One region of the Vibrio sp. nBUS_14 genome, then DNA from elsewhere that is predicted to be linked to it. Evidence: predicted binding sites of a transcription regulator. Region 1 holds the regulator's gene; each other region holds the start of a gene.
The links. Region 1 encodes CRP, which controls carbon source genes, mostly activating them, when cyclic AMP is high. Its sites were predicted from a motif close to TGTGANNNNNNTCACA; they were not measured.

Region 2: a site for CRP is predicted at 2,501-2,516, ahead of ACMAZD_RS14790 (CTP synthase). Genes of this name have one in related genera too.
Region 3: a site for CRP is predicted at 3,650-3,665, ahead of cdd (cytidine deaminase). Genes of this name have one in related genera too.

What each region holds. Positions count from the first base shown of each region.
Region 1 covers NZ_CP179206.1:3,383,873-3,391,911, forward strand. Annotated here, with positions in the region: gene ACMAZD_RS16005 (ABC transporter ATP-binding protein) at 1-1,147, shown strand, start outside; gene ACMAZD_RS16010 (TIGR02444 family protein) at 1,144-1,614, shown strand; gene ACMAZD_RS16015 (hydrolase) at 1,889-2,881, shown strand; gene ACMAZD_RS16020 (YheU family protein) at 2,983-3,195, shown strand; gene ACMAZD_RS16025 (phosphoribulokinase) at 3,273-4,142, shown strand; gene crp (cAMP-activated global transcriptional regulator CRP) at 4,384-5,016, shown strand; gene ACMAZD_RS16035 (DUF1338 domain-containing protein) at 5,221-6,012, opposite strand; gene astD (succinylglutamate-semialdehyde dehydrogenase) at 6,271-7,728, opposite strand; gene astA (arginine N-succinyltransferase) at 7,768-8,039, opposite strand, start outside.
Region 2 covers NZ_CP179206.1:3,161,362-3,169,400, forward strand. Annotated here, with positions in the region: gene eno (phosphopyruvate hydratase) at 1-694, opposite strand, end outside; gene ACMAZD_RS14790 (CTP synthase) at 776-2,416, opposite strand; gene mazG (nucleoside triphosphate pyrophosphohydrolase) at 2,549-3,364, opposite strand; gene relA (GTP diphosphokinase) at 3,607-5,832, opposite strand; gene rlmD (23S rRNA (uracil(1939)-C(5))-methyltransferase RlmD) at 5,969-7,288, opposite strand; gene barA (two-component sensor histidine kinase BarA) at 7,454-8,039, shown strand, end outside.
Region 3 covers NZ_CP179206.1:1,719,989-1,728,027, reverse strand. Annotated here, with positions in the region: gene sbcB (exodeoxyribonuclease I) at 981-2,405, shown strand; gene ACMAZD_RS08095 (CidA/LrgA family protein) at 2,430-2,801, shown strand; gene ACMAZD_RS08090 (LrgB family protein) at 2,804-3,481, shown strand; gene cdd (cytidine deaminase) at 3,770-4,657, shown strand; gene purT (formate-dependent phosphoribosylglycinamide formyltransferase) at 4,824-5,999, shown strand; gene ACMAZD_RS08075 (thiopurine S-methyltransferase) at 6,129-6,782, opposite strand; gene ACMAZD_RS08070 (RelA/SpoT domain-containing protein) at 7,115-7,891, shown strand; gene ACMAZD_RS08065 (c-type cytochrome) at 8,004-8,039, opposite strand, start outside.

The DNA of each region.
Region 1 (8,039 bases):
GCAGAGCTACATTGACCGTTTCCGCTACAAAGCTTCAAAGGCTCGCCAAGCGCAAAGCCGTATTAAAGCGCTTGAGAAAATGGAACAAGTGTTACCTGCTCAGTTTGATAACCCATTCAGCTTTGAGTTCAGAGAGCCAGATGCGCTACCAAACCCAATCATGATGATGGACGAGGTATCTGCAGGCTACGACGACAATCTTATACTAGAAAAGATTCGCCTAAATCTCGTTCCGGGTAGCCGAATTGGTCTACTTGGTCGAAATGGCGCAGGTAAATCAACGCTCATAAAACTGCTTTCAGGTGAATTGAAGCAGCAAGGCGGTGAACTGAGCTATTCGCAAGGCATTAAAATTGGCTACTTCGCACAGCACCAATTAGAAACGCTGCACCCAGAAGAAACACCGTTGCAACACATGATGCAGATTGCGCCTAAGCACACAGAACAACAACTGCGTGATTACCTAGGTAGCTTTGGCTTCCAAGGTGAAAAAGCACTGGATAAAGTGGCGCCATTCTCAGGTGGTGAAAAAGCGCGTTTGGTATTGGCGCTACTGGTATGGCAAAAGCCTAACCTATTGCTACTCGATGAACCAACTAACCACTTGGATCTCGACATGCGTCAGGCGCTGACTTTTGCATTGCAGACGTTCGAAGGCGCGATGATTATCGTATCGCACGACCGTTACCTACTGCGTGCTACCACCGATGACTTATATCTAGTACATGATCGCCAAGTGGCACCGTTTGATGGTGACCTAAGCGATTACTACAAGTGGCTAACTGAACAACAAAAAGTTGAGCGCAAAGAAGCGCAAGCATTGGTACCAGCGAAAGACGGCACCAACAGTGCAGCTGCGAAAAAAGAGCAGAAACGCAAAGAGGCCGAGTTCAGAAAACTAACTGCACCACTTCGTAAAAAGCTAACTCAATTTGAAAAGCAAATGGATAAGCTGACGCAGGCTCTTGAAGAAGCCGAGCAAGAATTATCCGACACTTCACTGTATGAAGCTGAAAATAAGGCTAAACTGAACAAAGTGCTCGCTCTACAAGCGAGCAGTAAGTCACAGCTAGAAGAAGTTGAAATAGATTGGATGTCCACTCAAGAAGAGCTTGAGCAGATGGAACAGGATATGGATAGCTTATGAGCCCAGAGCACGCCCCAATATCACTAACACTGGAACGACTATGGCAATTTAGCCTTCAGTATTACAGTGTGCGCGGTGTAAAGGATGCGTGCCTAGCTTTGCAAAACCAGTTCCACGGCAACGTCAATCTACTGCTGCTTCTCAAATGGCTTGATGAGCAACAATTGTCTTTTTCCGAAGAAGAGTGGCACAAGGTACAACAGTGCTTAAGCCGCTCTGAAACCCTGCTTCATAGCTATCGAGAGCTGCGTAAGCACCTCAAACCTCAAGTCGTCGATTCCCTCTACCGTGAAGCTCTCCAATTTGAACTTCAGTTAGAGAAGCAACAGCAATCTGATCTCGTCGACTGCATTAACTCTCTTCAGCTTACGGCTAACCAGCAATCACCACTCGCTTTTCAATACTGTCGTTTATTGGGGGCTGAAAACCTCTACGACGCTTTTTCTGAACCAGCACCTCAACCCTAACGCGTTTACTTTCTCTTATCTTCAATCAAGATCCAAGCTTACCTTGGTAGTATCGCTCTTCATTTTCACACGGGATTGGCGCGCATGATTGGCAATATGTTTGAAGCTCAATCTCGAAAATATTCAACTAGTTACCTACGCCCTGTTTTTGTAACCCGTATCAGTGAAACCCTTGCACTTATACCGAGAATCAACCAAGCTCAAATAAAAACGTGGGCGTTTCGCCAAAAGCTCAATACTTTACAAAGCCCATAAAAGAAGCATGGACTGTTTTATGACAATATTTACCGCAGCCGCTGGTTTATCGAATCCGCACTTACAAACCTTAGTGCCACGGTTTATTAGAAAGCAGGCATTGTTTGACCCTCAATGGCAAACCTTAGAAACACCCGACGGTGACTTTCTCGATCTTGCTTGGAGCGAAACGCTAGAGGGTGACACCCCAAGTAATGAGGTTCGAAGTAACAAGCCGATATTCGTTCTATTCCATGGCTTAGAGGGAAGCTTTGAAAGCCCTTATGCCAACGGACTGATGAATGCCTTTGCTAAAGATGGCTGGCTATCAGTGATGATGCACTTCAGAGGCTGCAGCGGAAAGCCCAATCGCTTGGCTCGCGCTTACCATTCAGGTGAAGTCGAAGATGCGCGCTTTTTCCTAAGACATCTACACGCCCAGTTCCCCAATAACCCTAAGGTAGCGGTTGGTATCTCTTTGGGCGGTAACATGCTGGCGAACTATTTGGCTGAGTACGCGGACGACCCATTGCTGTCGGCGGCGACGATTGTCTCTGCACCTTTTGATCTGGCTTGTTGCTCTAGTCGTATTGAGCGAGGTTTCTCTAAGCTCTATAAAAAGTACCTGCTCAACTCTCTCAAATCTAATGCCTTGAAAAAGATTAAGCTGCTGCAAGAAAAGCTCGGTATCACCGCCGAAACCATTAAGAAGATAGACAAGCTGTATGAGTTTGATGAACGGATTACTGCGCCTCTGCACGGGTTCAAGAATGCTCAGGACTACTATGCCCAATGTTCTGCATTGCCTAAATTGAATCGGATTAAACTGCCCACACAGATCATTCATGCGAAAGACGATCCTTTCATGACCGATGATGTAATTCCAAAATTCGTTCTACCGGACAATATCGATTATCGTCTGTTTCAAAAAGGCGGCCATGTGGGGTTCATTACTGGTAGCACGCTCAAACCAAGGTTTTGGTTAGAAGAAGCATTACCCGCCTACTATGAAAGTATTCAAGATTCGGCATAATGGCGAAGCCTTTGTTAAGGGCTGAGTGGTAGACACACTGATCAACACATCAATAAACCTATTAATGAACATATCCATGAACATAAAAGAGAGAAGTATTTATGATCATCCCATGGCAAGACATCGCACCAGAAACGCTGGAAAACCTCATTAAAGAATTCGTGCTGCGTGAAGGCACAGACTACGGTGACGTAGAGGTTTCACTGCAAAACAAGATTGACCAAGTGAAACATCAATTAGCCTCAAAGGAAGTCAGCATCGTGTTTTCTGAGCTCCATGAAACCGTTGATATTCAAGTCACAAAATGCTTCTAAGCTGCGCTCATACAGGAGCCGTGTTATAGTGGTAAACGATTGCTAACAAGTAAGTTACTCAAAAGACAAGGGTTGTCATGTCCGCTAAACATCCAATTATTGCAGTGACGGGTTCATCTGGAGCCGGCACCACCACTACCTCAGAAGCCTTCCGTAAAATGTTCAATATGATGGACGTGAAGGCAGCTTGGGTTGAAGGGGATAGTTTCCATCGCTTCACTCGACCAGAGATGGATGTCGAGATCCGTAAGGCACGCGAACAAGGTAAGCACATCAGCTACTTTGGTCCACAAGCTAACGATTTTGGCGCATTAGAAGAGTTCTTCCGTCAATACGGTAATGAAGGCACGGGCAAAGTCCGCAGTTATCTACATACCTTCGATGAAGCCGTTCCTTACAACCAAATGCCTGGCACCTTTACGCCATGGCAAGAGATCCCTGAAAACTCGGATGTGATGTTCTATGAAGGCCTTCATGGTGGTGTAGTCGATGGAGACATTAACGTCTCGCAATACGTCGACCTGTTGATCGGCATGGTACCTATCGTAAACTTGGAGTGGATCCAGAAATTCGTTCGTGACACACGCGATCGTGGGCACTCTCGCGAAGCGGTGATGGACTCGATTGTTCGCTCAATGGATGATTACCTTAACTACATTACCCCGCAGTTTTCGCGCACTCATATCAACTTTCAGCGTGTTCCAACCGTAGATACATCGAATCCACTGAACGCCAAAGGGATTCCAAGTTTAGACGAAAGCTTCGTGGTTATACGTTTGCGCGGTATCAAAAACGTCGATTTCCCTTATCTTTTGGCTATGATTGATGGCTCATTTATGTCACGTCATAACACGCTTGTAGTGCCAGGAGGCAAAATGAGTTTTGCTATGGAGCTCATTGTAAGGCCAATCTTGCAACAACTCATCGAAACCGGAAAAATAGGTTAACAAAACGACATTCTGGTTGATTACTTTTCATACCGTGATCATGTGCACAATTTTGCGTAAAAAATCGTAGCTTGGCCACGATTAAAATCAAGAAATAGTACCTGAAAAAGGATACTATTCTTAAACGAGACACAAGATAGCTTGCAGCACTCAACGAGTGCTCTTATCCTAACTGAGTCAATTCAGGCTTAGCTAAAATACGGAAAGCGGCAAGCATACCCTGCAGAGGAAGTGAGATATTATGGTTCTAGGTAAACCTCAAACCGATCCAACATTAGAGTGGTTCCTTTCACACTGTCATATTCATAAGTACCCTTCAAAAAGTACTTTGATTCATGCTGGTGAAAAGGCAGAAACCTTGTACTACATCGTTAAAGGTTCTGTGGCTGTTCTTATTAAAGACGAAGAAGGTAAGGAAATGATTCTTTCTTACCTAAACCAAGGCGACTTCATCGGTGAACTTGGACTTTTCGAAGAAGACCAAGAGCGTACTGCATGGGTTCGTGCAAAATCTCCTTGTGAAGTAGCTGAAATTTCGTTCAAGAAATTCCGTCAACTTATTCAAGTGAACCCAGATATCCTAATGCGCCTTTCAGCGCAAATGGCAAACCGTCTACAAGTAACTAGCCAAAAAGTTGGTGACTTAGCGTTCCTTGACGTAACAGGTCGTATCGCTCAAACGCTACTTAACCTAGCGAAACAGCCAGATGCAATGACTCACCCTGACGGCATGCAAATCAAGATCACTCGTCAAGAGATTGGCCAGATCGTTGGTTGTTCTCGTGAGACAGTAGGACGTATCTTGAAAATGCTTGAAGAGCAGAACCTAATTTCTGCACACGGTAAGACTATCGTGGTATACGGCACTCGTTAATCTCGATTAGCTGAGCCAAAAATTTGAAAGCCACCAAATGCAAATTTGGTGGCTTTTTTGTTTTCCAAGGTCTAGAGAGCAGATACAAGATACAAGATACAAGATACAAGATACGAATGGGACAGTTACTGCTTCCAAGCGCAAACACTTTCGAAGCGAAGCGTAACCGTATCTCTAGGGCAAAGCACATGCTCGTATCTTTCTTTAACCGTTGGTGCTTTCGAAGATCTTATCCGCTGATGCTGCAACGAATCCTGTATAAAGCTCACCATTGGCCATCGCATAACGCTTAGCGAACTCATAGAAACCACCGGGAATCATCTCATTGCCTTCAACAAATGAAACTGGGACTTTGTCTGCCATTGTTGATGATTGCTCTAATAAGACCTCTGGAGAGCCTTTAACCTCACCACCAGACGCATTGACCGTGAAGCCTGACTCGCTCAGGTAATCATTCACTGACTGCACTTCATCAAAAGCGTCGAGTTGATTAACACTCACCGTAAAGTGGTTTGCACCGTAACCATGAGCTGCGAGCCAAGAAGCGTATTCACTCTCTTTTGCTAGCACTTGGAAATCTGCGAAATTCAAATCCCAAAGACGACCACCAAACAAGAATTCATGGCCTTGAAGCTTACTTGCGTCAACTTGCTCAACCAACTTAGCAACAATCTGTTGCAGATCACTTGAACACTCTTCTACTTTCAACTCACTAATGAACACTTTTGGTTGGTTTGGATCTGGGTGCTCGTAGTGCTTAGCCACTAGCTTCTTGCTCTCAAATAAGTAATCGCCACACGCCTTGTAACCTAACTCAAAGAAAGGTTTAGCCAATGTTTCAATACCTAGCGGTGCAACATTGAAAGTACGCAGTGCAATGTGATCATTAATCAGAGCTTCGTCTTCTTTCAGCAAGTGATGCACTTTCTCAGCCGATGGACACAGCCTGTGAATATAATCGTCCCATAGTGATTTAAAGAGTAGATCGGGCGTCATGGTGACTCCTTGTTAGAGGTTCTAGCAAGCTAGTAATTTGGATTAGAAAGGAAGAGGCTGGACATAGAGTCAGCAGCCATCAGCCTGTGACATACTTGTTCTATTATTATCTACCGCCCAATCGAGGTGTCGGACGTGGGTGAAAAGAGGAAGCGATAACACCGCTTCCTTATTACACAATTAACCAATGAATCTGTTATTCATGAACCTAGAGCTCATAAGCTTGTGATTCATCAAGTTATAGCTTAAAAGCCAAAACTACAGCTCAATACCAGGGCTAAACGTAGCTGGCAGTTGAGTTTCACCACCTTCCATTGACGCCATTGGGTAAGCACAGTAGTCCGCCGCGTAGTAAGCACTTGGGCGTAGGTTGCCTGAAGCACCCGGGCCGCCAAATGGTGCATCACCACTTGCGCCTGTTAGCTGGCGATTACGATTAACAATACCCGCACGGATATGATCAACGAAGTATTCCCACTCTGAATCGTCTGTTGATACTAAACCGGCAGACAAACCAAAGCGCGTGTCATTAGCCAATTCAACCGCTTGCTCTAGCGATTGATAACGAACCACTTGCAGCAATGGGCCGAAGTACTCTTCATCTGGCAACTCAGCAATGTTGGTTGCATCGATAATACCCGGAGAAACAAACGCCGCTTCGCCCGCTTTTGCTTCGACTAGGCTTACACCACCTAGTGATTGCAGATTAGCTTGCGCGTCCAGAATGAACTTAGCTGCCGCTTCAGAGATTTGTGGGCCCATGAAGGGTGCGGGCTCAGCGAATGGCTGCTCAACACGAATCTTCAAGGTAGCCGCAACGAGCTTATCGAGCAATTGATCGCCCTTCTCGCCAACAGGAACATACAAACGACGAGCACATGTACAACGTTGACCCGCACTGATGAAAGCCGATTGAATGATGGTATAAACCGTCGCGTCAGCATCACCAAACTGGTCACTGATCACCATCGGGTTGTTGCCACCCATCTCTAGCGCCAGCATCTTGCCCGGTTGACCTGCGAATTGACGGTGAAGGATATGACCGGTATTAGCACTACCCGTGAATAGCACGCCATCAAGACCTTTAGCATCGGCTAGTGCAATACCTGTCTCTTTCGCGCCTTGCACTAGATTGATCACACCAGCAGGAAGGCCAGCTTCTTGCCATAGCTTCATCGCAAACTCACCCGTCCAAGGTGTCTGCTCTGACGGCTTAAATACCACGGTATTACCCGATAATAGAGCTGGAACAATATGACCGTTTGGTAGGTGACCAGGGAAGTTATAAGGGCCAAATACCGCCATTACACCTAATGGACGATGGCGCAATACGATTTGGTTACCTGCCGCTTCACGCGAAGCTTCGCCCGTACGTTCGTGGTAAGCACGAATAGAGATAGCGATCTTACCCGCCATTGCGCCCGCTTCAGTGCGAGTTTCCCAAATCGGTTTACCCGTCTCTTTTGCAATAATCTGTGCAATCTCTTCGCTGTTCTCTTTTACCTTCTCAGCAAAGTTCAACACGACCGCTTCACGCTCAGCAAAGCTCAGTTTTTTCCAAACTAAGAACGCGTCACGAGCCGCTGTTACTGCAGATTCAACCTGCGCTGGTGTTGCACTATCGCCTTGCCACACGACTTCATTATTGTATGGACTTACTGATGTCATGGCATCGCCTTGACCTGCCACCCACTGTCCTGCTATCCACTGAGTCATACTTCTATCCTTAAAATCTTCGACAGATAATCGCCGCTCTTATTGAGCCAACATGCGAACGAATTCGCCTTCTTTTACTTCAAGAGCGCTTGCTACTTCAGATGATAAAATCACTGTGTCGCTTGCTTGGTCATACGCGCCTTTCGCGGCTACTGCGCGGAAGTTCTCAAACGAGGTATTACCAATTAGGAAGTCTTTAGAGCTGGAGTGCTCTGCAATTTTCACCTGAGCTCGAATCGCATGACGCACTGATTCAATGTTTCTTAAATCACACTCAACCGTTGGGCCTGCATCAAAGATGTCGACATAAC
Region 2 (8,039 bases), 220 kb from region 1:
CTGCAACAGCTTCTGCGATAACTTCTAGAGCTTCAGCGTTAGATTTAAGGTTAGGAGCGAAACCACCTTCATCACCAACAGCAGTGCTGTAGCCTTTAGACTTAAGAACTTTAGCTAGGTTGTGGAATACTTCAGCGCCGATACGCAGACCTTCTTTAAGAGTTTTAGCGCCAACGGGTTGGATCATGAACTCTTGGATGTCAACGTTGTTATCAGCGTGCTCGCCACCGTTGATGATGTTCATCATAGGTAGAGGCATAGAGAACTGACCAGCAGTACCGTTTAGCTCAGCAATGTGCTCGTATAGAGGCATACCTTTCGCAGCAGCAGCAGCTTTTGCGTTAGCTAGAGAAACAGCAAGGATAGCGTTAGCGCCAAACTTAGACTTATTCTCAGTACCGTCTAGATCAAGCATAACTTGGTCAACGTCAGCTTGTGCTTTAGCGTCTTTACCAACTAGAGCGTCTGCGATTGGGCCGCTTACAGCTTCAATTGCTTTAAGAACACCTTTACCTAGGAAACGGGATTTGTCGCCGTCACGTAGCTCAAGAGCTTCGCGAGAACCAGTAGATGCGCCAGATGGAGCAGCAGCCATACCTACGAAACCGCCTTCTAGGTGTACTTCAGCTTCTACAGTTGGGTTACCACGTGAATCGATGATTTCACGACCTAGAACTTTAACGATCTTAGACATTGAATGTTTCCTTCTCGTTGAATATATAAATGTCAAATTTAAAGGTAGCAGCACAACTTACGCAGCTACCTGTATTCCTTTTTACTTTTCTAATTCGCCGCGCTGGAATTCACCAGCTGCTTTAACGAAACCTGCAAACAATGGGTGACCATCGCGAGGTGTTGAAGTGAACTCTGGGTGGAACTGAGCAGCAACGAACCATGGGTGGTTCGGGTTCTCGATAACTTCAACCAGCTTCTTGTCCGCAGATAGCCCCGATACTTTTAGGCCCGCTTTTTCGATTTGTGGACGAAGATTGTTGTTCACTTCGTAACGGTGACGGTGACGTTCATGGATCGTCGCGCTACCGTATAATTCGTAAGCTTTCGTCCCTTTCGCTAGGTGACAAAGCTGTGAACCAAGGCGCATTGTGCCGCCTAGGTCTGATTTCTCAGTACGCTCTTCAACTTTACCTTCGCCGTCAATCCACTCAGTGATTAGGCCAACAACAGGGTATTTAGTTTCTTTGCAGAATTCAGAAGAGTGTGCACCTTCCATTTTCGCAACGTTACGAGCGTACTCAATAAGAGCAACTTGCATACCTAGACAGATACCTAAGTAAGGTACTTTGTTTTCACGAGCGTATTGTGCAGCAAGGATCTTACCTTCAACACCACGATCGCCAAAACCACCAGGAACTAGGATTGCATCTAGATCTTGTAGAATTTCTGTGCCTTTAGATTCAACATCTTGTGAATCTACATATTTAATTGTGACACTTAGGCGATTTTTCAAGCCTGCATGTTTCAACGCTTCATTCACTGATTTGTATGCGTCAGGCAGTTCAATGTACTTACCAACCATACCAATCGTCACTTCACCCGTAGGGTTAGCTTCTTCGTAAATGACTTGTTCCCACTCAGACAGATCAGCTTCTGGTGCATTGATACCGAAACGCGTACATACAAGATCATCAATGCCTTGAGCACGGATTAATTGTGGGATCTTGTAGATTGAATCTACGTCTTTCATAGAGATAACGGCTTTTTCTTGTACATTACAGAAAAGAGCAATTTTCTTACGTTCGTTTGCAGGGATAACACGATCTGAACGACAAACTAGGATGTCAGGCTGGATACCGATAGACAGCAGCTCTTTTACAGAGTGTTGCGTTGGCTTAGTTTTCACTTCGCCCGCAGCTGCTAGGTATGGCACTAGAGTAAGGTGCATGAACATTGCGCGTTCACGGCCGAGTTCTACTGCTAGCTGACGAATCGCTTCCATGAATGGTAAAGATTCGATATCACCTACAGTACCACCAACTTCAACAAGCGCGATATCGTGGCCTTTAGCACCAGAGATTACGCGTTCTTTGATAGAGTTAGTGATGTGAGGGATAACCTGAATTGTTGCACCTAGATAGTCACCACGACGTTCATTGCGTAGAACATCAGCATAAACACGACCTGCTGTGAAGTTGTTACGCTTAGTCATCTTGGTGCGAATGAATCGCTCATAGTGACCAAGGTCAAGGTCTGTTTCAGCGCCATCTTCCGTAACGAACACTTCACCGTGTTGAGTCGGGCTCATAGTGCCTGGATCAACGTTGATGTAAGGGTCAAGCTTCATCATAGTCACTTTAAGACCACGAGCTTCTAAAATAGCCGCAAGAGATGCTGCTGCAATACCTTTACCTAGAGAGGATACAACCCCGCCAGTAACAAAAATGTAATTTGTCGTCATGTTTAACCTGAAATTGGTTGAATGAGGGAAATGGATTACTTCTGGACGGGATGAAAATATACCAGAAGCCCCTTATCGCCACAACGTGAAATCTATCACACTGCAATTTTTTATTTTTTGCTTCAAATCAATTCATGATAAAAGCTTTGATGATCTTTTCTCCGCCACTTTGACTTCATCCCACATGGAATCAAGCTGTTGTAGAGAAAAATCGGTCAACATTTTATCTTGCTGACGAACTTTTTGTTCCACACCTTTAAAGCGGCGTGAAAATTTCAGATTGGCTTTATTGAGAGCCGTTTCTGGATTTTTACCTAAATGTCGCACTAAATTGACGGTAGCAAACAACAAATCACCCAGTTCTTCTTCAACTAAATCTTCGTTTGGCGTTACTTGAAGCGCTTCTTCTAATACCTCATCAACTTCCTCTAAAACCTTATCGGCAACTGGGCCAATAGAGTCCCAATCAAAGCCAAATTTCGCGACTTGCTTTTGAATTTTTGTAGCACGCGAAAGTGCGGGTAGAGAGTTTGGTATTGAGTCTAGAATACTTTCCTGAGTTTTTCCTGCCTGTGCTTTTTCTTTGGCTTTTTCAGCTTCCCAGTTGGCATGAATTTCTTCATCACTGGCAAACTCTTTATCAGAAAAGACATGAGGATGACGGCGCGTCAGCTTCTCATTAATACCATCGACCACATCAGAGAACTCAAACAAACCCAGCTCTTTCGCCAGTTGGCTGTAGAAGATCACCTGAAACAACAGGTCACCCAACTCTTCTTGTAGGTTTGGCCAATCTTTATTGTGGATCGCATCCACCACCTCATACGTCTCTTCGATAGTATGCGGCACAATTGTTTCAAAATTTTGTTTCAAATCCCAAGGACAGCCACCTTCTGGATCACGCAGCTTAGTCATAATCTGTTCAAGTTGTTCAATCGGGTGATTCATCTATTCTTCCTATCCACTGTCTTTGATTGTTAAATTTAAAGCTTCACTAAAACTAAAAAAGGTGAGCAGCCAAAACCACTCACCTTTGTTGATACTGTCTAATTCTCTAAATAATTGAAACTGTGGCTAGGCGACAAGCAAACGAGACTCCTGAGCATAGCTTGTCTATGTGATGAGCCTGGGCCGGCACTCCGGAGTGCGCGCAGGCAACAACACCATCAGCTTCAAGTATGACGAGAATTTTAGCCGAGGCGTTTTACGCTCATAACATCTTTGATCTGCTCGACTCGGCTGGTCACTCGGCTCAGAATCTCAATGTTGGTCACTTCCAAATCGAAATCCATCACCGACAGCTGACGTTTATAATCAATACGGCTCTTCATTGTCGTCACACTGACTTTTTCGTTCAAGAACAGGGATGTTATGTCCTTCAACAAACCGGTACGTTCCAACGCCTCTACACGCAGCGTTAAGATATACGAGCCTACAAAACCATCGCCCCACACGGTATCGATGATACGTTCGGGAGCATGCAGGTTAAGCTCACTCAGCTGTTCGCAATCGCTGCGGTGTACTGAGATACCACGCCCTTGAGTAATGTAACCTTTGATCACATCGCCAGGGATTGGCTGACAACAACGAGCCAAGTGGGTCATTAGGTTATCAACACCTTCAACAACGACCGCATCCTTTTTCGGGCGACTTTGATGCGCGGGCTTATTGTCAGATTCAAGCAACTTCTCTAGCGCTTTCTTATCTTCTTCTTCCGCCGTTGGCTTATTGACCAAAGCATTGATGTGATTAACGACTTGGTTGATACGTAAATCGCCGCTACCAATACCCGCATACAACTCATCTGGAGTGTTGACGTTGAATCGTTTCAGCGCGTATTGCTCTGCATCTTTCAGTGTTGCGCCGACTCTACCTAGCTCGACTTCTAAAATATCTCGTCCAGCTTCGAGGTTTTTCTCACGACTCTGAGCACGGAACCAAGCGTTAATTTTTGCACGAGCTCGACTTGAATGAACAAAACCTGTGGTCGGGTTTAGCCAATCACGTGATGGATTCGGTTCTTTTTGAGTGATGATCTCAACTTGATCCCCCATCGCCAACTTATGAGTAAACGGAACGATTCGACCTGCCACTTTGGCACCGATACAACGGTGTCCAACCATCGAGTGGATGTGGTAAGCAAAATCCAACGGTGTTGCACCCATTGGTAAATCAACCACATCACCGCGTGGTGTAAAGGCATAGACACGGTCATCAAAGACTTGGCTACGGACTTCATCCAGCATTTCGCCAGAATCCGACATCTCTTCTTGCCAGTCGATAAGCTTACGCAACCAGGTGATTTTCTCATCGTAGCCACTGCGTACGCCGCTAGATGCGCCTTCTTTGTATTTCCAGTGCGCAGCAACGCCTAATTCAGAGTCTTCATGCATCTGCTTGGTTCTAATCTGAATTTCAATAGTCTTGCCTTCAGGGCCAAGAACTATGGTATGAATCGACTGATAACCATTTGGCTTAGGATTCGCCACGTAGTCATCAAATTCACTGGGTAGGTGTTTATATTTGGTGTGAACCACACCTAAGCCGGCATAACAGTCTTGCAGCTGGTCTGCGATAATACGCACCGCACGCACGTCAAAAAGCTCATCAAACTCTAAGCCTTTTTTCTGCATTTTACGCCAGATACTGTAGATGTGTTTTGGCCGACCGCTGACTTCAGCATTGATGCTTGAACGGTTCATTTCTGACGTGAGATCGTCGACAAAGTCAGTAATGTATTGTTCGCGCACGATACGGCGCTCAGACAGCTGTTTAGCAATCTGCTTATAGGTATCTGGTTGTTGGTAGCGGAAAGCGTAATCTTCAATTTCCCACTTTAGCTGACCAATACCAAGACGGTTTGCTAGAGGCGCATAGATGTTGGCACACTCTTTTGCTGCCGCACGGCGCACAGCATCAGGAGCCTTTTTCACTTCTATGAGGTTACAAATTCGCTCTGCTAGTTTGATGACTACGCAGCGGAAATCATCCACCATTGCCAATAGCATTCGTCGAACATTATCGACTTGACCCGAGGCTGCACTGCCTTCAAGGGTCACATTTAGCTGGCCCAAAGCCGCCATTTCTTCCACGCCATCAATCAGCTTTACGGTTTCCTTTCCGTAACTTTCTTCAAACGCTTCACGCTCAAAAACACCGCTTGATACGACAGGGAAGAGTTGTGCCGCAACTAAAGTAGCGCGATCCATCGACAAGGTGACCAAGATTTCGATCATCTCGCGACCACGCCAAAGCAAAAGTTCACCTTGCTCGTGATCTTTTAATAGCTCTTCACAGTGACGATAAACTTTGGTCAGTTTATTCGAGGTTTTTGCGTCTTGATTCAGTGACGCAATCCAATTATCTAGCTCAAACTGTTCGCTTGGGTTTAAATGTGCGCTTCGTACCGCAACCATCATGCCTTCCTAGTTATTATGTTTTATACCCAATTCAATATGACTAACTGGTTCCACATTAGTTCGACTCATATTGATATCGGTGCAGGCAGTCCCGCACCTTTGTAATACATTTTTAAGCCTTATTTAAGGACTTCTAAGCCTTAATAAAGAGAGCCATCGATTCGAGATGACTGGTATGAGGGAACATGTCCAACATGCCTAGCTTAGCCAATTGGTAGCCTTGTTTTTCCAAGCTCTCTGAATCTCTAGCTAGAGTAGCAGGATTACACGAAACATAAACCACACGCTTCGCTCTTAACCCTGAAATTTGATCAACGATCCCACTCGCTCCTGCACGTGCTGGATCAAGTAAGATTTTATCAAATCTTTCTTTTGCCCAAGGTTGTGAAGACAGCTCTTCTTCAAGGTTCGCTTGGAAGAATTCTGTATTACTTAATTGATTCAAAGCTGCGTTAGACGTTGCCTGTTGAACCATTTCATCGACACCTTCAACACCCACAACAAACGCAGATTGCTGTGCGATAGGTAGGCTGAAGTTTCCTAAGCCACAAAACAAGTCGAGCACTCGCTCATCAGCTTGAGGCTCCAACCATTCAATCGCTTGAGTGACCATCTGTTGATTGACCTTTTGATTCACTTGAATGAAGTGGTTTGGCTCAAAAGGCAAGGTTACGCCAGTTTCGCTATAGCTTGGCGTATCACCCATCAAACGAATCAACTTGTCAGTTTCTGGCATAGAATACAGCGTAGCGCCTTCTGTCTGAGCCAGCTCAATCAAAGATTGCTTATCTTTTTCAATCAAAGGCTTAAGGTGGCGTAGCACCATGACTGGACCAGTATCCCCGATCACTAATTCAACGTGTCCTAAAGAAGTAAGGTTGCTGAAAGTATTCAGTAAACTTTTCAGCTTTGGCAGCAAAGTATTAAGGCGAGGGTCAAGCACCGCACAATCGGTAATATTTTCAATCTGCTTGCTTTGCTTTTTGCGGAAACCAAACTGAAGTTTCTGTGTTTTCTTATCAACAAACAAGCTGATGCGCGCACGGCGGCGATAACCTGTTTCATCACCAATAATCGGTTCAACAACGTCTGTTTTATCCGTTTGATATTGGCTCATTAAATGGCTCAAAGACTGCGCCTTATGCTCTACCTGAGAGGAGTAGCCGAGATGCTGGAGATGGCAGCCACCGCACTGATTAAAGTGTTTACAGAAAGGCTTCAAACGCAGTTCGCTTGGCTCAAGTAATTTAATCAGTTTTGCTCGCGCAAATTTACTCTTACTCTCGATGAGCTGAATAACAACCTGCTCACCCGGCAATGCACCATCAATAAAAACGGGCTTATTTTTCTGATAAGCAATCCCTGCCCCATTGTGATCCATTCGTTCAACCAAAACCGATTGGTGCTTGGTCTCGAATTGAGTTTTCTTTTTTGGTTGAAAAAAACGTGCCATTGCTTGTGCCTAATGTATCTTTTAATAAGTAATTTGTATCCAGGACTCACTATTATGTCTTGGAATCATTGTCGAACGTCACGGCTTTGATTAAGCTTACCGTTCACTTAACCGCCATTGTGCGCGTTATTTTCCCATATCCAGACCTCGATGTAATTAAAGAACATGACCAGATATGGCTTAAGAGCCCGTGTAATTACCTTAACTCTAGCTCCAACCCTAATTATTGGGCTGCTATTGAGTGCATTTTTCTCATTTAACCGCTATCAAGACCTTGAGGGTCAGGTGGTTAACACTGGTACTAGCATTATAGAACCGCTTGCAATTGCGAGCGCATCTGGCATGCAACTCGAAAGCCGAGAGTCTGTTCGCCAGCTCATCAGCTATGCGCATCGAAAAAACTCTAACCTTGTGCGCAGCATCGCGGTGTTTGATGAACGCCATGAGTTGTTCGTAACCTCAAACTTCCACCCCGACTTTGAAAGCCTCACTTATCCCAAAGATAAGCCGATACCGCATTTGAGCTCGTCGAACCTGCTCGATAACACGCTGATTCTCAGGACGCCCATCATCGCTGAGGGGCAATACATCAACTCAGCCAATGGGCAATCGCAAGCGAACCAAGCGATCGGTTATATCGCAATTGAGCTCGACTTATCTTCATTACGATTACAGCAGTATCAAGAAGTATTCTCTGCTTTCTTGGTGTTGATTCTGGGACTTGGTTTATCGGGCGTGTTTGCGTTCCGCT
Region 3 (8,039 bases), 1.7 Mb from region 1:
ATCCTTTATATAAAATCGGCTTTATTATTAGAGATACCTAACAGTCAATCAAAGTTAACTGTCAAGTAACAACAATCCTATTTAGAAAACATATACATTGACACTTATTTATAAATAAATGAGGCACAGTGAGGATAAGATCACGAAAATTGATATAAATGACACTAAAAAAAATGGTATTTACTTATTTACACTAGTAGATATAAAACTAGTTTTACACTTAATCCTTTTATTTTTGCACGGCATTAATTTTCATAAAAGACAACTTAGTTAAAATAGTCAAAAAATAAAGGATAGCAATAAACACTTATTTAACTAAGGTTAATTGTTATATAGATCATCGTATTGCAATATAGTCTCAAAAGTGAAACAAGTCGGGATTAATCTCACATTGTAATATAAATTAAGCATTACCGTTTCTTGTGTTATCCAATTAAAACAAGGCGTCTATAGAGTATTAAAAATGAGACAAGTAGAACCCACCAATTAAGTTAATTCCTACACTCATAAATGCCCGCAAACTAAATAAGGAAAAGAGAATTATATTGCAGACTGACACCTTCGTGGGCAGAGCGCTAGATAGGCAGATGCAGCGATTTAAACACTCATACGATAGCTTATACACCTGTCTAAGAAAATGAATGCGCCTCTAACTCTAACCCTAACCCTAACCACAACTACAACTACAACTACAACTACAACTACAACCACTAGAGCAAACCGCAAACAAGGTCGTTCGCGGTAACTTCAGTACAATTCATAAAGCCGGGATAGAAAGAAGAAAACAGACAGAAGGGTTCTAAGAAATAGTCACAATTGGATTTTAACGCACACCTATCGGCTCGATTGAATAGTAAACCACCGTTTTACGGCAATTTATTTGTGATCTGGGTTGCACGCGTACCGCATACTATCAGATACTGAACAAAACTAACCTTCAGCCACAGTAAACGGCTCCCGCTTGCTGTTCAGGAAATTCAATGAGTTCAGATAATCAGTCGACCTACTTCTTTTTCGATTACGAAACATGGGGCGTTAGCCCAGCGAAAGATCGCCCGAGTCAGTTCGCCGGTGTTCGTACCGACCAAGATTTCAACATTATCGGAGAGCCTTTAGTTATCTACTGTCAGCCTCCTGCTGATTATCTTCCTGGACCTGAAGCCGCATTAATCACTCGAATTACGCCTCAGAAAGCTATGTCTCAAGGCTTACCTGAGCCTGAGTTTATCGCTAAAATTCATGCTGAGCTTGCTAAGCCAAATACGACGAGCCTTGGATACAACAGCATTCGATTCGATGATGAAATAACACGATACACCTGTTATCGCAACTTTATTGACCCATATGCTTGGAGCTGGCAGAACGGCAATTCACGTTGGGATTTACTCGATGTGATGCGTGCCGTCCATGCACTGCGCCCTAACGGTATTAACTGGCCAACAAACGATGAAGGTTTTCCAAATTTCAAACTGGAACATCTATCGGTGGCAAACGGCATCGAACACGAAAACGCGCACGATGCTATGGCAGATGTTATTGCGACTATCGAACTGGCTAAGAAGTTAAAGGCCGCACAGCCTAAGATGTTTGATTACCTCTACAACATGCGTCATAAGCGCAAGTTGAACGATTTAGTCGACATCGTAAACATGACGCCTTTAATGCACGTTTCTGGCATGTTTGGTCGTGATTGTAATTACACAAGCTGGGTAGTGCCGATGGCATGGCACCCAACCAACCAAAATGCGGTTATTGTGGTCGACCTAGCGAAAGATCCAAGTCCGTTACTGGAAATGGATGCGGATGAACTAAGAGAAAGGCTTTATACCAAGCGCAGTGAGCTTGCTGAAGACGAACTACCCGTACCAATCAAACTGGTACAGCTCAACAAGTGTCCTATTCTTGCGCCAGCAAAAACGCTCACCGCTGAAAACGCAGAAACGATCGGTATCGACCGTCAACAATGCTTGAAAAACCTAGCCCTATTGCGTGAACATCCAGAGATCCGCGAAAAGCTGATCGGTTTGTATTCACAAGAGCGTGAGTACGAGAAAAGCGCCAACGTAGACACACATCTTTACGACGGTTTCTTCTCACCAGCAGACAAAACCGCTATGAACATCATTCGTGAAACTGACCCGAATAACTTGGCAGCACTGGACATCACTTTTGGTGACGAACGTATTAAGCCTTTGTTGTTCCGTTACCGTGCTCGCCATTTCCCATGGACGCTAGACGAAGCTGAACAACTCAAATGGGCTAACCACTGCCGTGAGTATTACGAGAGTCGTTTAGAGGATTATATGTTGAACCTCGAAAACCTCGCGCATGAACACGAAAGCGACGAGAAGAAAATGGCTATCTTAAAAGCGGTTTATCAGTACGTAGAAAAGTTAGCTAGTTAATTCATAATCAAGAGACGCGACACTTTGAAAGAAAGATTGATCAAACTCGTTTACTGCTTAATCTCCTTCACCTTAATCATAGGTGCTCTCACTGCAGGCAACGCGTTACAACAATATCTAGAGACCTCAATCCCAGGCAGTATTTTTGGCATGTTGATTCTGTTTACTGCCATGGTGATTGGTATCGTTCCTTCGCACTGGGTGCAGCCCGGTGCCAGTTTGATTATTCGTTTGATGATCTTATTGTTCGTCCCAATCAGTGTTGGGCTAATGGATCACTTCGATATGCTTATCGCCAACGCACTGCCAATAATGGCGAGTGCGGTCGGTGGAACGCTGATCGTATTGGTATCTCTATCATGGTTCTTAGACCGCTTGCTTTCGAGAGGTAAATAATCATGTGGATTCTACTCACTATCGTGGTGTTTTTGTTTGCTCGTTGGGTCAGCCAGAAAGTGAACTCACCATTGTGTAATCCGTTACTGATCAGCATTAGTATCATTATTCCTATCCTGTTGTTCTTCAAGGTCCCTTTCGAGATCTATTACGCAGACAACACTTGGATTACTTACATGCTTCAGCCTGCGGTTGTGGCACTTGCTTACCCTTTGTATGAGCAGTTACCTCAAATTCGAGCTAATTGGCGCATCATTACCTTTGCTTGCACGCTGGGCAGTGTAATGTCGATGACCACGACAGCATTGATTGCTGTCGCCTTTAAAGCAGACCTGAGCCTTATTGCTAGCCTGCTAGGTAAATCGGTCACCACACCGATTGCAATGGAAGTATCGAGCCACCTTGGCGGTGAAGCAGCGATTGCAGCGATTCTGGTGTTAATCGTTGGTCTGTTCGGAGCCATCTTTGCTTACCCTATCTATAACCTGATTGGAATTAAAAGCCCAATCGCAAGAGGTTTAACCATGGGCACGGTATCTCACGCTTTAGGTACCGCTACGTGTGCTGAAAAGAACCAAGAAGATGCGGCATTCAGTTCGTTGGCGTTGGTTCTTTGTGGGGTTATCACTTCAATTATTGCACCTAGCGTATTTTCAGTGGTGATTTGGCTCTACTCTTAACCAATCAACTCTGACATTATTTTTATAAGATCATGTAAGCCCAAACATCACCTGTTATTTCAGCGTCTGTTTGGGCTTTTTCGTCGCCATTATTCAGCGATAACGGTCCCAACTAACCTTTGATTTGCGATATCAACGATGATTTTTGTCATTGCAATCGATTTCATCTGTGACCTCACTCTAATTATGCAAACCAATGTAACAACAACAACTCAATAGTGATCATAATCACAGAAAAATCCTGAGCATTGCATAGAATTAAAGCCTAAGGTCAATTAAGGATTCAACATGAACAGTCGTATTACCCTGGCGCTGGAAAGTGCTCCAACATCAATGAAAGCGCTTTTGAGTGACATCGTATTAGCAGACAACTTTGACGCCACTATCTCTAAAGAGCAGTTGCAAAGCTTGCTGGATGCGAGCGGTCTTTCTGATAAAGAAGTTCGCCTAGCTTTACTGCCAATCGCAGCAGCATACTCCTATGCGCCTCTTTCTGAATTCTATGTTGGTGCCATCGTGCGTGGCCTATCTGGTCGCTTATACTTCGGTGCAAACTTGGAGATCGCAGGTGCTCAACTTGGTCAAACAGTTCATGCTGAACAATCAGCCATCAGCCACGCTTGGATGAAGGGTGAAGAAGGCCTTTCTGACATCACTATCAACTTCAGCCCTTGCGGTCACTGTCGCCAATTTATGAACGAATTGACGACGGCAAAAGAACTGAAGGTTCAACTTCCACAGCGTGATGAAATGTCACTGCAGGAATACCTGCCAGATTCTTTCGGCCCTGCTGATTTAGGTGTGACAACTGGCTTGATGACAAAGCTGAACCACCAGTACACAACAGATGAAACGAGCCCTGTTGTTATAGACGCTTTAGCTGCATTGAACCGCAGCCACGCTCCTTACACTAAAAACCTAAGTGGCGTTTCACTACAACTGACAACTGGCGAAATCTTTACGGGTGCTTACGCCGAAAACGCAGCGTTCAACCCGAGCCTACCACCTCTACAAGTGGCTTTAATTCAGCTGAAATTGGCTGGCTTCAATTTTAAACAAATTGAAAACGCAGCTTTGGTTGAAATGGCCGATGGTAGCATTAGTCACCTAGCGGATACGCAATCTACATTAGAAGCGATTAATCCCGATATTCCAGTGACTTACTTAGCAATCTAAGTACATTTAATTAACAAAAACTCAAATAAGCAGCCCTATTTAACGGTGCTGCTTTTTTATGCTTGTAATTAACGCAGCAACCTAAGCAAACGTTTGCTTTTGTCATTTAAACAAGTATGATCGCCCCGTTTTCAATCACTCGTTCAAAAGATCGGAAGGAATTTCTATGTTTGGTACCGCTACTCTTGAAAATGCTACTCGTGTACTTCTATTAGGTTCAGGTGAACTCGCCAAAGAAGTGGCTATCGAGTGCCAACGTTTAGGTTTAGAAGTTATTGCTTGTGACCGTTATGCAAACGCGCCAGCTATGCAAGTCGCACATCGCAGTCACGTATTGGATATGCTAGACGTTGACGCTTTAGAAGCCATTATTGAACTAGAAAAACCAGATTATGTGGTACCGGAAATCGAAGCGATTGCCACCAGCAAATTAGTAGAGCTAGAAGCAAAAGGGTTGAATGTCGTTCCAACTGCGAATGCAACCAAGCTAACGATGAACCGCGAAGGCATTCGTCGTCTAGCCGCAGAAGAGTTGAAACTGAGCACGTCTCCTTACCGCTTTGCAGACACCTTCGAAGATTTCTCAGCCGCTATTGAATTCGTGGGTATGCCTTGCGTTGTGAAACCAGTCATGAGTTCTTCAGGCAAAGGCCAAAGCGTTATCAAAACAGAAGGTGATATCCAAAAATCTTGGGGTTACGCACAAGAAGGCGGTCGTACTGGCGCGGGTCGCGTAATCGTTGAAGGCTTCATCGATTTTGATTACGAAATCACACTGCTTACCGTTCGTGCAGTCGACGGTGTTCACTTCTGTGCACCAATTGGCCACCGCCAAGAAGACGGTGACTACCGTGAGTCATGGCAACCACAAGTGATGTCAGACAACGCTCTGAAAGCAGCGCAATACACGGCAGAGCAAGTAGTTAACGCACTAGGCGGCCACGGTATCTTCGGTGTTGAACTGTTCGTTAAAGGCGACCACGTCGTCTTCAATGAAGTCTCCCCTCGCCCACACGATACTGGTTTGGTAACTTTGATTTCTCAAGACTCATCGGAATTCGCACTACATGTTCGCGCATTTACGGGTTCGCCAATTAAGTCGATTATTCAATATGGTCCATGTGCATCAGCGGTTATCTTAGGCCAAGGCACATCAACGAATATCCGTTTTGAAGGCCTTGTAGAAGCGCTAGACGCACCACAAACGCAAGTCCGTCTGTTTGGTAAGCCTGACATTGATGGTCGCCGTCGTCTTGGTGTGGCGTTAACTCGTCGCAACAGCACAGAGACAGCGATCGAAGATGCCATTGAAAGCGCGGCAAAAGTAAAAGTGATTTACTAACCAGCTATTCAATTCTGAACAATCACGACTTCAAATCTGAATAATAAAAAAGACGGCTATCGAGCCCGTCTTTTGTTCCTTTTAGCTGTTGCGCTAGCTGTTAGCTATTGGCTTAAAAGCAAACTCAGCTTAAGCGTCAGACTCAATCAAATACACTTCTTCACTGAATCGAGACAAACCTTTCTTCGCAATCTTAGGGTGTTCATCATCTGCAATATCTTGATTCAACAGAGTAATCTTATAACCTGCAAATAACTGATCGATCTCTAGCTTAGGTACGCTAAACGGAGGTCCTGCCATTTCGCTTTGGTCGTAATCCAATGTAACCAACAAGATCTTGCCGCCTGGCTTTAACAGTTGCTTCAAACGTTCCACATATTGCACGCGCATATCAGCAGGCAAAGCCACCAAAGAAGCTCGATCATAAATAATGTCGACTGGCTGAATGGGCGCAGTGAAGTAGTCACCGGTGTAAACACTCAATTCATCGAATTGGTAGAGCTCATGTTGACTACTGATTTGAGTCACTGTCGGTGTGTATAAGTGCTCAGCGAAAAATGCGCGAACCGCGATCTGGCTTAATTCGACACCTTGAACCTCTTCATGCTTGGTCGCTAACCAAATCAAATCTTCACTCTTACCACAAAGAGGCACGAAGACACTCTTGTCGTAACCAGGGTGAGTCTTTTGCCAAAATTCGATAAGAAGCGGATTTACATCTTCAAGGTGGAAACCAATTTGGTTGGCTGCCCATTTATTGTGCCAAAATTCAGGATTATTCATCTTTCGTTCATGTTAAATAGTCATAATGCAAGGGTACAGTATAGAGAAGTAAGAGCAACCTTCGCTTGATTCAAACTTAAAAACGACGCGAGTTAGCAAAGAAGATTGCCGAGGTTCAAAGTTCTCAAAATTTGGGAACAAACGCTTAAATGATTTGTCTATATCTTCACATTTTAAAGCAATATTAAACGTTAGAGTTGGTTTCGGTCTTAACTAGCCCCATCTAATAGATAGTGAGATTGGTTAGTGTAGTTAAGCTGTTTTTACTCTTATGCGTTACTGGTTACCCCTTTTGATTACCCGTTTTTGTAACCTTGTATTTTGGAGTTTGAATGAGTGTATTTCTCCGTACGACGGCCCTAATGCTTCTAGTATTGAGCCGAGCGCCTGCATTCGCAGCAGCACCTGTTTCAACGAGTTCAACTGATCAATCGCGCACTCCTGCGCAAAACCAAGATTCATCAAACGTATTCCGCCACAGCCTTAGCGGCTTATACGGCATCAAAGCATTCGACTCACGTCCGACTCAGCCTTATACCGACTTCGATATTCTGTACAGCAAAGCTCACCAAGCACAGGCTGAACTAGAAACCATTTGTAAAAGTACTGCCCTACTGACTAACTCAGACGCACTCTTTGCTGGCGTTAAATCTCAAGCACGAGCAGAAGAGAAAATTGATCTTGAGTTAGATGGCGATGTATCAAGAATTACCGACTTAGCCCGTGCAACCATCATCGCTAACGATGTAGAAAGCTTGGTCGAAGTATACGAAGCTCTAATCCGCGAAGCGGATGTGGTAAAAGTGAAAAACAAATTCAAATCACCGGCGGATTCTGGCTACCGTGATTTGAACCTTTTGGTTCGTTTACCTAAAACTAATGTTATTGCCGAAGTTCAGCTTCACTTGAGAGCCATCGCTGATGTGAAAAGTGGCCCTGAGCATGAGCTTTACGAAATCATCCAAGGCATTGAGCGTCACGCTATTGCAGAAAAACGTCCAATTAACGACATCGAAGCGGCGCAAATCAATAGCCTAAGACGTCAATCTCTAGAGCTTTACCAACAAGCATGGCAACCATATATTACAACTCACATTAAAGCGGCATAACGCGAACCGTGTAATACCAACAGACACCAAAAGGGCTGCACTCGCATCCCTTTTTAGTTCTTGTTTGATAAGCAAACCGTTCACTTGTCTGTCACAACCTCCCCGTTCCAAACTATTGGTGATAATACTCTTTAGAGCGGTTGTATAA